DNA from 4 places in the Fictibacillus sp. B-59209 genome. Region 4 is predicted to be linked to each of the others. Evidence: riboswitches for the same ligand, from Rfam matches in the RefSeq annotation. Region 4 holds a riboswitch; each other region holds the start of a gene.

Region 1 (3,082 bases), on a different contig from region 4:
ACGTTTTAATTTCAAGATCAATTCCTTTTTTCTTCATTAAAGGTTTAGCTGCTTCAAGAATTTCGGCATGCGGAACATTGGATGCTCCCACAACAATCTTATCGTCAGCTAGTTTTTTGTCTTTCCCTCCGTTTGCACCACATGCAGCAAGGGCTGTTGTCAATGCAAGTAAAAGAACGAGTGTAATGATTTTTTTCATGTTGTTCCTCCTGGTTGTGTAATTTATATTTTAACGTTTATCAAGACGGCGAGTTACATTATCCCCAATAAACTGAATGATAAACACAATGATTAGAATGATAACAGTAGCGACAAATGTAACATCATTTTGCGTACGCTGGAAACCTTCAAGGAACGCCAAATTCCCGAGCCCGCCTGCTCCGACTACCCCCGCCATTGCTGTATAACCGACAAGCGCGATTGAAGTTACCGTTATCCCGGAAACTAATGCAGGAAGGCTTTCAGGGATCAAAACTTTAAAAATAATTTGAGCGTTGCTCGATCCCATCGATTTTGCCGCTTCGATTACCCCTTTATCAATCTCGCGAAGTGCAATCTCAACCATCCGGGCATAAAACGGTGCAGCTCCAATAATCAAAGCAGGCAATGCTGCATTGGCGCCAAGCATAGATCCTACTAACAAGAGCGTAAACGGAAGCAATAAAATGATCAGGATAATAAACGGAATGGAACGGAAGATATTTACGATCGCTGAAAAGACAAAATTTAAAAACCGATTCTCCCATAGGTTCCCTTTACCCGTTAAAAATAATGCTAATCCTAAAAGAAGACCTAAAATAAAAGTGGCAAGAACCGCAACAGCTGTCATGTACAGTGTTTGTCCGGTGGCACCCCACATTCCACTCCATTCCACATTCGGAAAAAGACTATTCATATGAGATCACCTCCACTTCTACTTTCTGCCCATTCATATAGGCTACCGCTTCCTGAATTTCGGTATCTGTTCCTACCAGCTGGATGAACAACGTTCCATATGGCCCGTTTTGTGTTTGTGATACCTTACCCTGCAGGATATTCACCTGAACGTCAAATTTACGGATCACATCTGTAATAACGGGCTGTTCTGCACTTCCTCCAACAAAGGTAAGCTGTACAATTTGGCTCTGAGGTTTTTCAGATGCCAGCTGCTTGATCATGTCTGTCGTTTCTTCTGGCTCTGTTACTTGCTTAACAAAATCTTTTGTAATGGACTCTTTAGGTTGCCTGAATACTTCCAAAACCGGCCCTTGTTCCACTATTTTACCGTCTTCCATAACAGCGACCCGATGGCAGATCTTACGGATGACATGCATCTCATGTGTGATAAGAACAATGGTCAAGCCGAGCTTTTGATTGATCTCAACTAATAAATTAAGGATGCTGTCTGTTGTTTTCGGATCAAGGGCTGAAGTCGCCTCGTCACAGAGAAGAACTTTAGGGTTATTGGCCAGTGCACGTGCGATCCCGACTCTTTGCTTCTGTCCTCCACTCAATTGGGAAGGATACGATTCTCCGCGGCCCTCTAGTCCAACAAGTTTAATCAGTTCATCCACCCGCTTCAGGCGCTCTGTTTTCGGCACACCTGCAATCTCAAGTGGAAATGCAATGTTTTCCCTTACTGTTCTGGACCAAAGCAGATTGAAATGCTGAAATATCATGCTGATTTCCTGCCGAGCTTTTCGAAGCTCGTTGTTACTAAGTTTGGAAAGATTTTTTCCCGCAACGTTAACATCTCCGCTCGTCGGTCTTTCCAGCATGTTCAGCATTCGGATCAGTGTACTTTTACCTGCACCACTGTATCCAATAATCCCGAAAATTTCTCCTTGATCTATAGAAAGATCGACATGGTCAACTGCGTTTACAGCTCCGTCTTTCGTCTGAAAAATCTTTTTTACTGCGTCTAATGTTATCAAGAGACCGGATCCCTCACTTTCTGAAAAATAAAAAATGCCCTTCTGCCAGGTCATGAGCAGAAGGGCATAAAAATTTATATGCACCGTCATCTCATCTCCCAAAGCAGTTTGCTTTGCAGGATTTGGCACCTTTTCAAACAGGAAGCTGCTTAACGGTTGCCGGGTTTCATAGGGCCAGTCCCTCCACCACTCGCGATAAGAACGAATTTGTTATTCGTTATATAGTTAGCATTTCTTAACACGTTTCGAATTTTAACATCACCTTTATGGAGTGTCAATCCATAACTCCTGTTTTTTAGATAGAAGGACCCGATTCTTTTGGCTTAGGACTCCAATTTGCATAAAAACAGAAGAGATTCTAACTTAAGCTGTTCTCTGTATGTTCCCGTAAAAGTTACTCTTTTTATCCTGATTAAATCGCTCAGACGCTGCTGGCCTTCAAACACCTCATGCAAATCATCCATCCTGCCTGTAAGCATGGATATCCGTTCTGATCCGTTATACTTATTTACGAAGGAAAAACATAATCGTTCTCCGTCAGCCGTCACACTGGGAGTCTCCGTGCCTATCAGCGGCTGAAGGAAGGCCGTTTTTTGAACCTGTTCCTGCCAAAGAACCCAATCCATAAACATCCCCCTTTTAAAAACATGTATATCTTAATGTTCGGGAGATGGTTGGTGTCTTCCTTGATTTTTCCTTCGACAGTTTATTAAACGTAGTGTCGACTTTTAGCCAGCCTTTTTATGTATTTCTTTATTCATTTGTGGCTTTTTATGATTTTTCTGCAGTTCTTTTTTCCAGTACTTTTTTTCAGGCCGATGAACGGGAGAATTTTTCTGCTCTCTTTTTTCAAGCCTTTTCCCCTTATCCCATTTATGGTTTTCATGTTTATTCTTTTCATGAACATGCTGTTTCGGAGCAGTATTCAAATTAGTATTTTTCTTTGCTTGCTTGTTGTACATCGGCTGTTCGTGATGTTGCTTTGAAGAATGTGGTTTTACTTTTTTTGATTCATTTTTTTCTTTATCTTCAGCTTTACTGCGGCTTTTTCGATCTTCGTGCCTTTTGGTTTTTGGGACAGCACGTTTATTGTTTGGTTCTAGCTTGGGTTCAATCCTTTCTTCTTTGACTTCTTTTTTCGCATGTTCTTTTAGAGAAGAACTATGCAG
Region 2 (3,082 bases), on a different contig from region 4:
ATTGAAAGATCAAAAAAGACCAAGCCCATTTGCTGTATCTTTCAAAGTGGAAAGAGATTCTGCAGCAGCTTAAAGACCACGAAGGTGCAGATTTTTTTAAAAAAAGGAAGATGAAGAAGTGAAAAAATTAGTTGCGGCAGTTATCCTGTTGTTGGCAAGTTTAGTATATGTGTTAGCGCGGCTCACACAAAAAACATTGTATCTGGACAGATTTTCGGTAAATGCGATAAACCCGGTCAGTTTTCATTGGAATACCATCGCTATCAATACAGGTGCCAGGCACCGCTTTTACACAAGTGTCAAAAGCCGGTGCCTGGCACCATCAAATTGGAATCATTTATGAGCCAATCGGAGGTTACAGTGATCAGTTCATTGAAGTGCATGATGGATGAGAAGGTATGGTTGGCGCCTTTAATAAGCCGAATCTTGCTTTTTCCACATGATCTTTTTTGTGTATTCTCAAAGAATTCCCCGCAATAATGGGCTGGAATTTCATTGTCGTCCGTTCCGTGAACGAGCAGCACATCACCGGAAAACTGTGATAGCTGGTCTAACGGATTGGAATTTTTGAGGGACTGCAGAAATTTTGTGGTCAGGGAATAACCTAAATGATCCACGAATCCTTTAATGAATAGATGGCTATATTCTTCTTCACCCACGATATTTACGATGTCATCAAACGGCCGTCCTACCGCAGACCAGAGGATTAACTGTTTAACCCTTTCGTCACGGGCCGCAGAGTGTACAGCGACTGCTCCTCCAAGGCTATGGCCAAGCAGGGTAATCTGGTCAGAATCAACGTTAGGAAGCTCCAAGGCAAAGCTAACGGCAGCGTATGTTTGGTCGATTAGATCTTCAAAGCTGTTTTCCCCATAATTCCCCTCACTCTCCCCGCAGCCCGAATAATCAAACCGAACTACAACAAATCCGTTCGAAGAAAGCTGCTGTGCCGTTTTAACAAACAATCGGTCCACACCAATCCGGTTGCTTGTAAATCCATGGCAAATAATAACGGCAGGGGATATCTTATTTTTGCTTAGCACGGATTTAGGATAATGCACGGTTGCGGTAAGCCTTTTTCCCTTCCAGTGTATACAGTCGTGTTTTTCCATATCACCAACTCCTCATTTAACGTTTATCATTTAAAATAACTATTCATATCTATTTAGTAGGAATTGATTCGATAAAAAACCCCTTCCTATGTTTATGGAAACATAAGAAGGGGTTGAAGAGACCGAAGAATGATCAACACAATTCTTATCTTCCAAGCAAAGAAGCTTGTTGAAATTGGCACAGTGCTCATAAAAGAGTCTGTTGCCGAGGTTTCTCAGGGTCAATTCCCTCCACCTCTCTGGATAAGAATATTTAATTTCATTTAATGTAAAATAGAATTAATAGTTTGTCAATTAAAAAATCTGTTTTGGACAGCTATCTCAAATGAGTATGCACACATCCTATGCACCTGGCGAGGAGAGGGATTCAAAAATATACAATAGCCTGCGCCTTTTTTGTAGGGTGCCAGGCACCTGAATTACACAAGTATGTAATTGCGGTGCCTGGCACAAGCAAACCCTTTAGTTCGCTCGTAAGCAAAATTCCAAGGATCACACTTGCGGGTGTAATAAATGGCATAAATCTTTCCAGCTGGTGGTTTAACTTTTCTAACACGATTAGCCTTCTTCCGTCTGAGTCTATTACTCTAATAGTATATTAATTTATATTATAAAATATTTAAGTTTGCAGCACTCATCATCCTGCATATCATAATGCCGATATGGGCGTGGGGAGTCGGGCACATTGCGTTTTCCTCGGATTCCCTTACCATAACCGGACTCGTATTGGCGATGGTCATACCGTGCGGCGTGACAAGCAGCATCTGGGTATCCATCTATCGGGGGAACAGCACCCTCGCGCTTTCCATTATATTGATTGATACACTATTATCGCCGATCGTCGTTCCTTACAGCCTATCACTGTTTGTCGGAGAAACCGTCTCCATTGATGAATGGTCCATGGTGAAGGACCTGTTGATTATGATCGTGATCCCATCTGTCATTGGCATGCTGCTCAATCATTGGACGAAGGGAGAAATAAAGAACACACTCGGGAAAAGAATCTCTCCAGTTTCTAAAATTTGCATGAGTGCTGTGGTCGCCATCAATGCTTCGGTTGCCACCCCGTATTTGGTTCATGTGAACGGGAAACTTTTATTGATTGGTTTGTTCGTCCTGTTGATCGCGGCCAGTGGTTACTTAATATGCTGGCTGACCGGTATGCTTTTTGGATGGGAGAGAGAAACGGTTGTAGCTCTCGTCTTCAGTGGAGGCATGCGGAATATCAGCGCTGGATCTGTTCTTGCGTTAACGTACTTTTCGCCGGCGACAGCTGTTCCCGTCGTGGTCGGAATGCTGTTTCAGCAGATTCTGGCATCTATATACGGCCATCTGATAGCTAAACACTACGGCAGACATGAACAACTTATTTCGGAAAATAACGAAAAAGTTCCTGTTTAATAGTTTTGGTGCCAGGCACGCTTAATTGAAAAAAAAGGAGCCCTCCATGAAGGCTCCTTTTTTCTTACTTTCCTTTTTTTACGGACAGGATGAAACGTACCAGCAATGTTTCGAGCTGCTCATCCTTTATCTTCTTTGTGTTGAAATGCTGGTGAATGCGTTTTTTTAGCACTTCACTGCTCATCACCATTCTCCTTTCCTCTTTGTTTTCCTACTTTTTTCTTTCCTTTGAAGAATATACCTGCTAGTTGTCGAAAGAAGGGGTAATATGTCTTATGCGCTATATGTAATGGGCCCGATTTTTATGATTTTATTACCATGCCTGCTTGATAATATTTCCGGATTTTAGCAGATTGAAACGTGGAATTGGCAATAAAACGAAAATTCTGTTCGTATAAAGGGGAAATTGGATCCCTTCGCTTACTCTTTGATAAAAATCATGATAAACTTGGATTATACATTAATTGTAAATGGCGAGGGGGTTGGTTTGAAACGGCACTTATAAGTAAACGTCGTGCAGTCTTTCAGTTTTAAGAGATTATGCAGAGTGCAAAAATCTTAAAACAAGG
Region 3 (3,082 bases), on a different contig from region 4:
ACATTGCGGTAACGGCTGATGGAAGGAAAATAGCCTTTGATTTAAATTATAGAGTCAACGGTTCTACCGCCGCACTTCTTATGAGAGACAGTGTTGAAGAACAGCTCGGTAAAAAGGTAATCAAATTCGTTTCCTGGGAATCCAAGGGCGGTATAGAACCCCTGTATGATGAAGTGAAACGGGGGATTGAAGATAGATATTTCATTCCGCTGTCGATCTATAATGGCAGTGAAAGCCCTTATGAAGATGCCGCCACGCTTATACAGGGCCTTGTACTGGGAGACACAAGGGAAGAGGCGGATCAAAAGGAATATATTTTTCAAAGAGCCGGTCTATCCTAAAAGAGGAAACCATCTAAAACTCCCCGGCATTTGGAGGGGAGTTTTCTTATGCTTATTATGACACCTGTTTACAGATATAGGGTTGGGGTAAATACTAGTAAATAAAATCAGACATTGATTAGGAGGCAATACATATGAGCAAAATGGTGATTGGAGTGTATGAAACAGAGAACGAAGCTGTTGATAGTATACAATCCCTGGTGAATCAAGGATACAATGCAAAGGACATCTCCATCCTTGCTAAAGATGATGGAAAGATGGATCGAGTTGCCGATAAAACGAATGTTTCAGAAGAACATCTGGACGAAGATGTAAACGAAGCAGCCTATGGAACCATTGCAGGTTTTCTGTCTGGTATCGGCGGAGCCATCGCGGTGCCAGGCCTTGGTGTTCCCGGTATTGGTCCGCTGCTTGCTGCTGGTCCATTTGCATCCATGTTTAGTGAGGATTCAGAGGATGATTTAAAAGAAGTTCTCATGTCCCTGGATCTTTCAGAACGGACCGCTGAGCGTTATGTGCAAAAAATAGAACAGGGCAGCATTATGGTTTTCTTAGAAAAAGATGCGGTGAAACTTTAACAATAGAGTAATTCTAATAGGTGCCTGAACGCATAAAATAGTCCGCCACATGAAAGGATATGTACATAAAAGCAAGTTAAAGTGAGGGCGGATATGAAAAAAGAGAATATGGCAATTCTAAGCGGCGTTATGATAATGGGTATTGTAGCTTTAAGACTAATGAACAGGCTTCGTAATGATGATCATTGGATGAAACTTGACGGAATGGGAAGCTTGGCTATATTTTCAGCACGGGGCGGAGGTTTCGTGGATTTCTTTCTGAGAAGTTACTCTTTTCTTGGTTCTGGATTTCTGTTGATTCCTGCCACTATTTATTCTGCATACAGATACAGGAGAAAAGGAAAGAGAAACATTGTTTTTTTATTAATAGCCAACCTGATCGGATGCCGTTTGATTAACTCTGTTTGGAGAAAGAATTGGAAGCAGCGGCCTCCATCCACTAAACCTTTTTACATTAGGTATGGATATCCGAGTGCTCATGCGATGAATGCAACAGCGCTTTATGGTCTTTTTACACTCTTATCAAAAAAGTTTGTTAGAACGAAATTTTGTATATTGGCAGTGCACCTTGGATTTATTTGCTGGAGCAGAATTTATCTAGGCATTCACTATATTACGGATGTACTGGCTGGAGTTGCCGGAGGAGCAATGTGGCTGGCTTTTATGGCTTCAGTGTTTTTATTCCGATCAGAGAACTCCGAAAAAAGATTTGACATCGACTTAGATCATGGTATAAGATAGGTCACATCAAGTAAATATGAACGTGTTTCTTATCCAGAGAGGTGGAGGGATATGGCCCTGTGATACCTCGGCAGCGGGTTTTTCTTTTGAAAAACACTGTGCCAATTCCAGCAAGTTCCTTTAAGGGCTTGGAAGATAAGAAGAGCAGCTCGTTTCCTTATGGATACAACATCTCTTCTTTCTTTAAGAAGAGATTTTTTTATTTAATTGAACATTATATTTGTTTCTTATCCAGAGAGGTGGAGGGATTGGCCCTTTGAAACCTCGGCAGCGGGTTCCCGGTTTAATGGGAATACTGTGCCAAGTCCGGCAAGCGATTAGCGCTTGGAAGATAAGAAGAGATCAGCCACTCATCTATGCGTCAGGCCTCTTCTTGTTTTCAAGAAGAGGCTTTTTTTGATGTTTTAACAGTAGCGAGAAAGGAGATCACATCATTGATTCGATTTGAAGAGGTAACCAAAATTTATGAGAGTGGCAAAAGCCGGGTAAGAGCGTTAAACAATGTGAGCTTTGAGATAAAAAAAGGAGAGATCTACGGTGTTGTCGGATACAGCGGAGCAGGAAAGAGCTCCTTGCTGCGATGTGTGAATCTTTTGGAGAAGCCGACATCAGGGCACGTCTTTGTAGGAGAGGAGGACATGGCAAGATTGTCTCCGAAGGAACTGAGAAAAAAACGGAAAAATATCGGTATGATTTTTCAGCATTTTAATCTGCTGAACGCAAAAACGGTATTTGATAATATTGCGACACCGCTTTATCTTCTCGGCATGAAGAAATCATTCGTTAAAGAGAAGGTGAACGACCTGCTGGAATTTGTTGGCTTGTCCGAGCACGGGCATAAATATCCCGACCAGCTCTCCGGCGGACAAAAACAGCGGGTAGGCATTGCCCGGGCGCTCTCCACTGATCCGGAAGTGCTATTGTGTGATGAAGCAACATCGGCATTGGATCCGCAGACGACCTCCAGTATTTTAAAGCTTCTGAAAAAAATCAATAAGGAATACAACATTACGATTCTGATCATCACGCATGAGATGAACGTCATTCGTGAGATATGCGATTCCGTCGCTGTTATGGAGAACGGAGAAGTGATTGAGAAAGGGAGCGTTTTTGATGTATTTGCAAGGCCACAGACTGAGACGGCAAGGCGCTTCGTCAGTTCAGTTCTTCAGGATGAATTGCCTGAGTCCCTTAAAGACCTATTGAAGAAGCAGGACAGGAATCATCAGATCTTCAGGATTGTATTTACCGGAGCATCCACAGGACAACCGCTGCTGTCACAGATTGCCAAGAAATTCAACGTGGACGTCAGCGTTCTATACGGCCATGTCACAGAACTTCAAGACGTCCCTTTCGGAAACCTTGTTGTTCAATTGATCGGCGACGAACAGGAAATCAGAAGAGCGATCTTTTTCGTGAACC
Region 4 (3,082 bases):
GGCATGGTACCTACCGGGTCTTTTAAGGCCAGGGGAGCGGCAGTCGGCGTTTCAAAAGCCAGAGAGCTCGGTATTACCCGGCTTGCCATGCCGACCAATGGCAACGCAGGAGCCGCCTGGTCACTCTATTGTGCAAGGGCCGGCATAAAGCCGTACATCGTTATGCCAGTGGATGCCCCAGTCATTACGAGAAAAGAAGTGGCGATTTCAGGTGCAGAGCTCTTTCTTGTGAACGGCCTGATCAGTGATGCCGGAAAAATTGTCGCGTCCCTTGTGAAGGAAGAAGGTTTCTATGATGCTTCCACATTAAAAGAACCTTACCGGATTGAAGGCAAGAAAACGATGGGGTATGAAATTTTAGAACAATGCGGAAGCGAGCCACCTGATGTTATTTTATATCCAACAGGCGGAGGAGTGGGGCTGATTGGCATATATAAAGCATTGAAAGAATTCAGGGAACTGGGCTTATTTAAAGGAAGCAGACTGCCGCGTTTAGTCGCTGTCCAGGCTGAAGGATGTGCACCGATCGTAAAAGCATGGGAAGAACACAAGAGTGAATCGAAGTTCTGGGAAAATTCTGAGACAGCCGCTTTTGGTATCAATGTTCCAAAAGCGATCGGAGATTTTCTTGTCCTTGAAGCACTTTATGAAACGGATGGATGCGCCGTTGCCGTTTCAGAAGATGAAATTAGCTTTACTCAGCGCCAAACTGCAGAGCTTGAAGGAAGTTTTATTTGTCCGGAAGGAGCGGCTGTGTTTGCCGCCTCAAAACGATTGAGGGAAAATGGCTGGATCAAAGCAGATGAAAAGGTGATATGCCTAAATACTGGGCAGGGGATTAAATACCCTGATTCGGTTTCTGTAGATCCTCCCGTTTTAGAGCCTGGAGAAATCATTCGAAAATAAAATGAGTTATTGTCTTGACAATAAGATGGAAATCCCTATAATTGAATCCAATATAATACATTTATCTTATATTTCTTATTTAGAGAGGTGGAGGGATCTGGCCCTTTGAAGCCTCGGCAGCGGACTCAATTATGAGCACTGTGCCAATTCCACAAGCAAAACGCTTGAATGATAAGAAGAGTATAACTTACGATGGCGATTCAACCTCTTCTTGTGCGTATTTTTGCTTCCGCAAGAAGAGGTTTTTATTTATGCAAAAAAACCAACTAATTTACTGTGAAATATAAGGATTGCTGATTGGTCAACCAAAGGCGCTTCATCATGAAAATGACGGCGTTTATTTTTTTGTTAAAAGCTTTATCAGCAGAGCTGCAGAGGGAATTGTCAAAATGTCTTTCCAATCCAAGAAATAAACGCGGAACATATTTTTCATCGTCACAAATCCTTTTCAAAGCAATTTAATGAAGATAGCAGTTCTGCATAGTCTTTGTTTCAAACGGAAGTTTATGTAAAGCCCCTTATCAGGTGTTGAAAAGAATTGGACACAGCCGGCCAGGTTATGGTGTACTAATAAAGGAATCTTATTTAATGGAGGAATTCAGATTGAACGAACAAATGGCCAATGAAATTCTTTCTGATCTGCGCAGCGGGAATCTTAGTGAATACGTCGTTATTAAAGAAGAGTTTTTTGTCTTTCGTGAGGTTCTTGTAAAGCAAGAGGATAAGAAAGCATTCCGCGGATTCATCGTCCCGGGCGGTGGGGGGAACGTAAAGTATTTGTATCAGCCTGGCTGGACAGCTTAAACGGAAATATAAAATGAGCTGGATCTGGAGCATTCTGGATCCAACAAAAAAATCGGTACCCTATCTGAAGGGAACCGATTTTTTTATTATTTAACGATAATCACCGGGCATTCTGCTGCATGAGCTACCTGATGGCTGACACTTCCCAATAAGGCTTCTTTTATAAACCCCTTACCTGTGCTCCCCATGACAATGACATCGTACTCGTGTTTTTTTGCATACGAAGTGATGATCTGAGAAGGCTCCCCGTTATAGGCTTGCGTTTCATAGGGAATTCCTGATTCAGAGAGATACTGAATGGCAGGCTGCAATAGTTCTTTGTCCTCTTCTTCCATTATCTCATCCAGATCAAAGTTAAGAAGCGGTTCCTGCAAAGGAAGGTTTTTATTTACATGCAGAATTGTAACCATTTCAGTATTCATCTTATGAGCCAGTTCCACTCCGTGCTGAAGAGCGCGAGCAGAAGGAGCTGAACCATCAAAGGCAATCAGAATTTTATTGTACATTGTAGAGACCTTCCTTTCCTTTAATGAGAAATTGAATCCACATGAGCAAGATGTTTACGGCCAAACGCAACAACCAGCATGGCGAATAGAACAAAAATCGCGCCCGTTACAAATGGTACATGTGGTGAATAGGTTTCAGCCAGTTTATTGGCAAGCCATGGTCCGATCGCACCACCGATGAAACGTACAAAACTGTAGGCAGCCGAGGCGGTTGCCCGCTCAACCGGTGCTACCTGCATAACAGCTGTTGTGATCAATGTATTGTTTGTCCCAAGGAAAAGACCGGCAACGATAACGGCTACGATGACCACTGTGCTTGATTCTGTCCAGATTCCCATAGCCAGCAGTGTCAATGCGAATAAGATCAGCATCGCACACATGGATTTTACTGTACCGAATCTTGCCTGAATTTTTGGTGCAACGAATACAGAAGTTATGGCTAAGCATAAGCCCCATCCGAGGAACACATAGCCGAGGCCATGTTCGTCTAAATTCATAACAAATGGTGAATAGGCCATTAGAGTAAAGAATCCAATGTTATAAAGAAATGCGGTTAGACCCAGTCTAAGAAGTCCTGGATATTTCAATGCTTTAATCGGGTCGAGTACAGAACTTTTAACTTTTGGTTTAGGTACATGCGGCATTTTTAACAATAAGGCAAAGAATGCGATCACCATCAGTACGCTGACGCCGTAAAAAGGTCCGCGCCAAGAAATCGATCCCAGCTCCCCACCAAGTAATGGCCCAACGGAAATCCCCAATCCGATGGCTGCTTCATATAAAATAATGGCTTTTGCAGTACCTCCGATGGATAAACCAACAATGGCGGATAAAGCAGTTGCGATGAATAACGAGTTTCCTAACCC

Evidence for each region. A riboswitch is a leader RNA that binds a small molecule or an ion and turns the genes downstream of it on or off. The one in region 4 is predicted to bind S-adenosylmethionine.
Region 1: linked by a shared signal. The riboswitch ahead of P4361_RS02600 (methionine ABC transporter ATP-binding protein) and the one ahead of P4361_RS20075 (hypothetical protein) in region 4 are both predicted to bind S-adenosylmethionine.
Region 2: linked by a shared signal. The riboswitch ahead of P4361_RS01230 (alpha/beta hydrolase) and the one ahead of P4361_RS20075 (hypothetical protein) in region 4 are both predicted to bind S-adenosylmethionine.
Region 3: linked by a shared signal. The riboswitch ahead of P4361_RS16775 (methionine ABC transporter ATP-binding protein) and the one ahead of P4361_RS20075 (hypothetical protein) in region 4 are both predicted to bind S-adenosylmethionine.

What each region holds. Positions count from the first base shown of each region.
Region 1 is NZ_JARMMC010000005.1:63,441-66,522, reverse strand. Features, by position in the region: gene P4361_RS02610 (MetQ/NlpA family ABC transporter substrate-binding protein) at 1-199, opposite strand, end outside; gene P4361_RS02605 (methionine ABC transporter permease) at 230-895, opposite strand; gene P4361_RS02600 (methionine ABC transporter ATP-binding protein) at 888-1,913, opposite strand; SAM riboswitch class I at 2,002-2,115, opposite strand; gene P4361_RS02595 (hypothetical protein) at 2,237-2,539, opposite strand; gene P4361_RS02590 (anti-sigma factor domain-containing protein) at 2,642-3,082, opposite strand, start outside.
Region 2 is NZ_JARMMC010000003.1:11,303-14,384, forward strand. Features, by position in the region: gene P4361_RS01230 (alpha/beta hydrolase) at 300-1,112, opposite strand; SAM riboswitch class I at 1,255-1,362, opposite strand; gene P4361_RS01235 (bile acid:sodium symporter family protein) at 1,728-2,513, shown strand.
Region 3 is NZ_JARMMC010000020.1:71,551-74,632, reverse strand. Features, by position in the region: gene P4361_RS16790 (hypothetical protein) at 1-341, shown strand, start outside; gene P4361_RS16785 (general stress protein) at 476-919, shown strand; gene P4361_RS16780 (phosphatase PAP2 family protein) at 1,013-1,660, shown strand; SAM riboswitch class I at 1,687-1,802, shown strand; SAM riboswitch class I at 1,885-1,998, shown strand; gene P4361_RS16775 (methionine ABC transporter ATP-binding protein) at 2,095-3,082, shown strand, end outside.
Region 4 is NZ_JARMMC010000028.1:51,173-54,254, reverse strand. Features, by position in the region: gene P4361_RS20080 (threonine synthase) at 1-906, shown strand, start outside; SAM riboswitch class I at 979-1,084, shown strand; gene P4361_RS20075 (hypothetical protein) at 1,510-1,710, shown strand; gene P4361_RS20070 (universal stress protein) at 1,797-2,216, opposite strand; gene P4361_RS20065 (MFS transporter) at 2,237-3,082, opposite strand, start outside.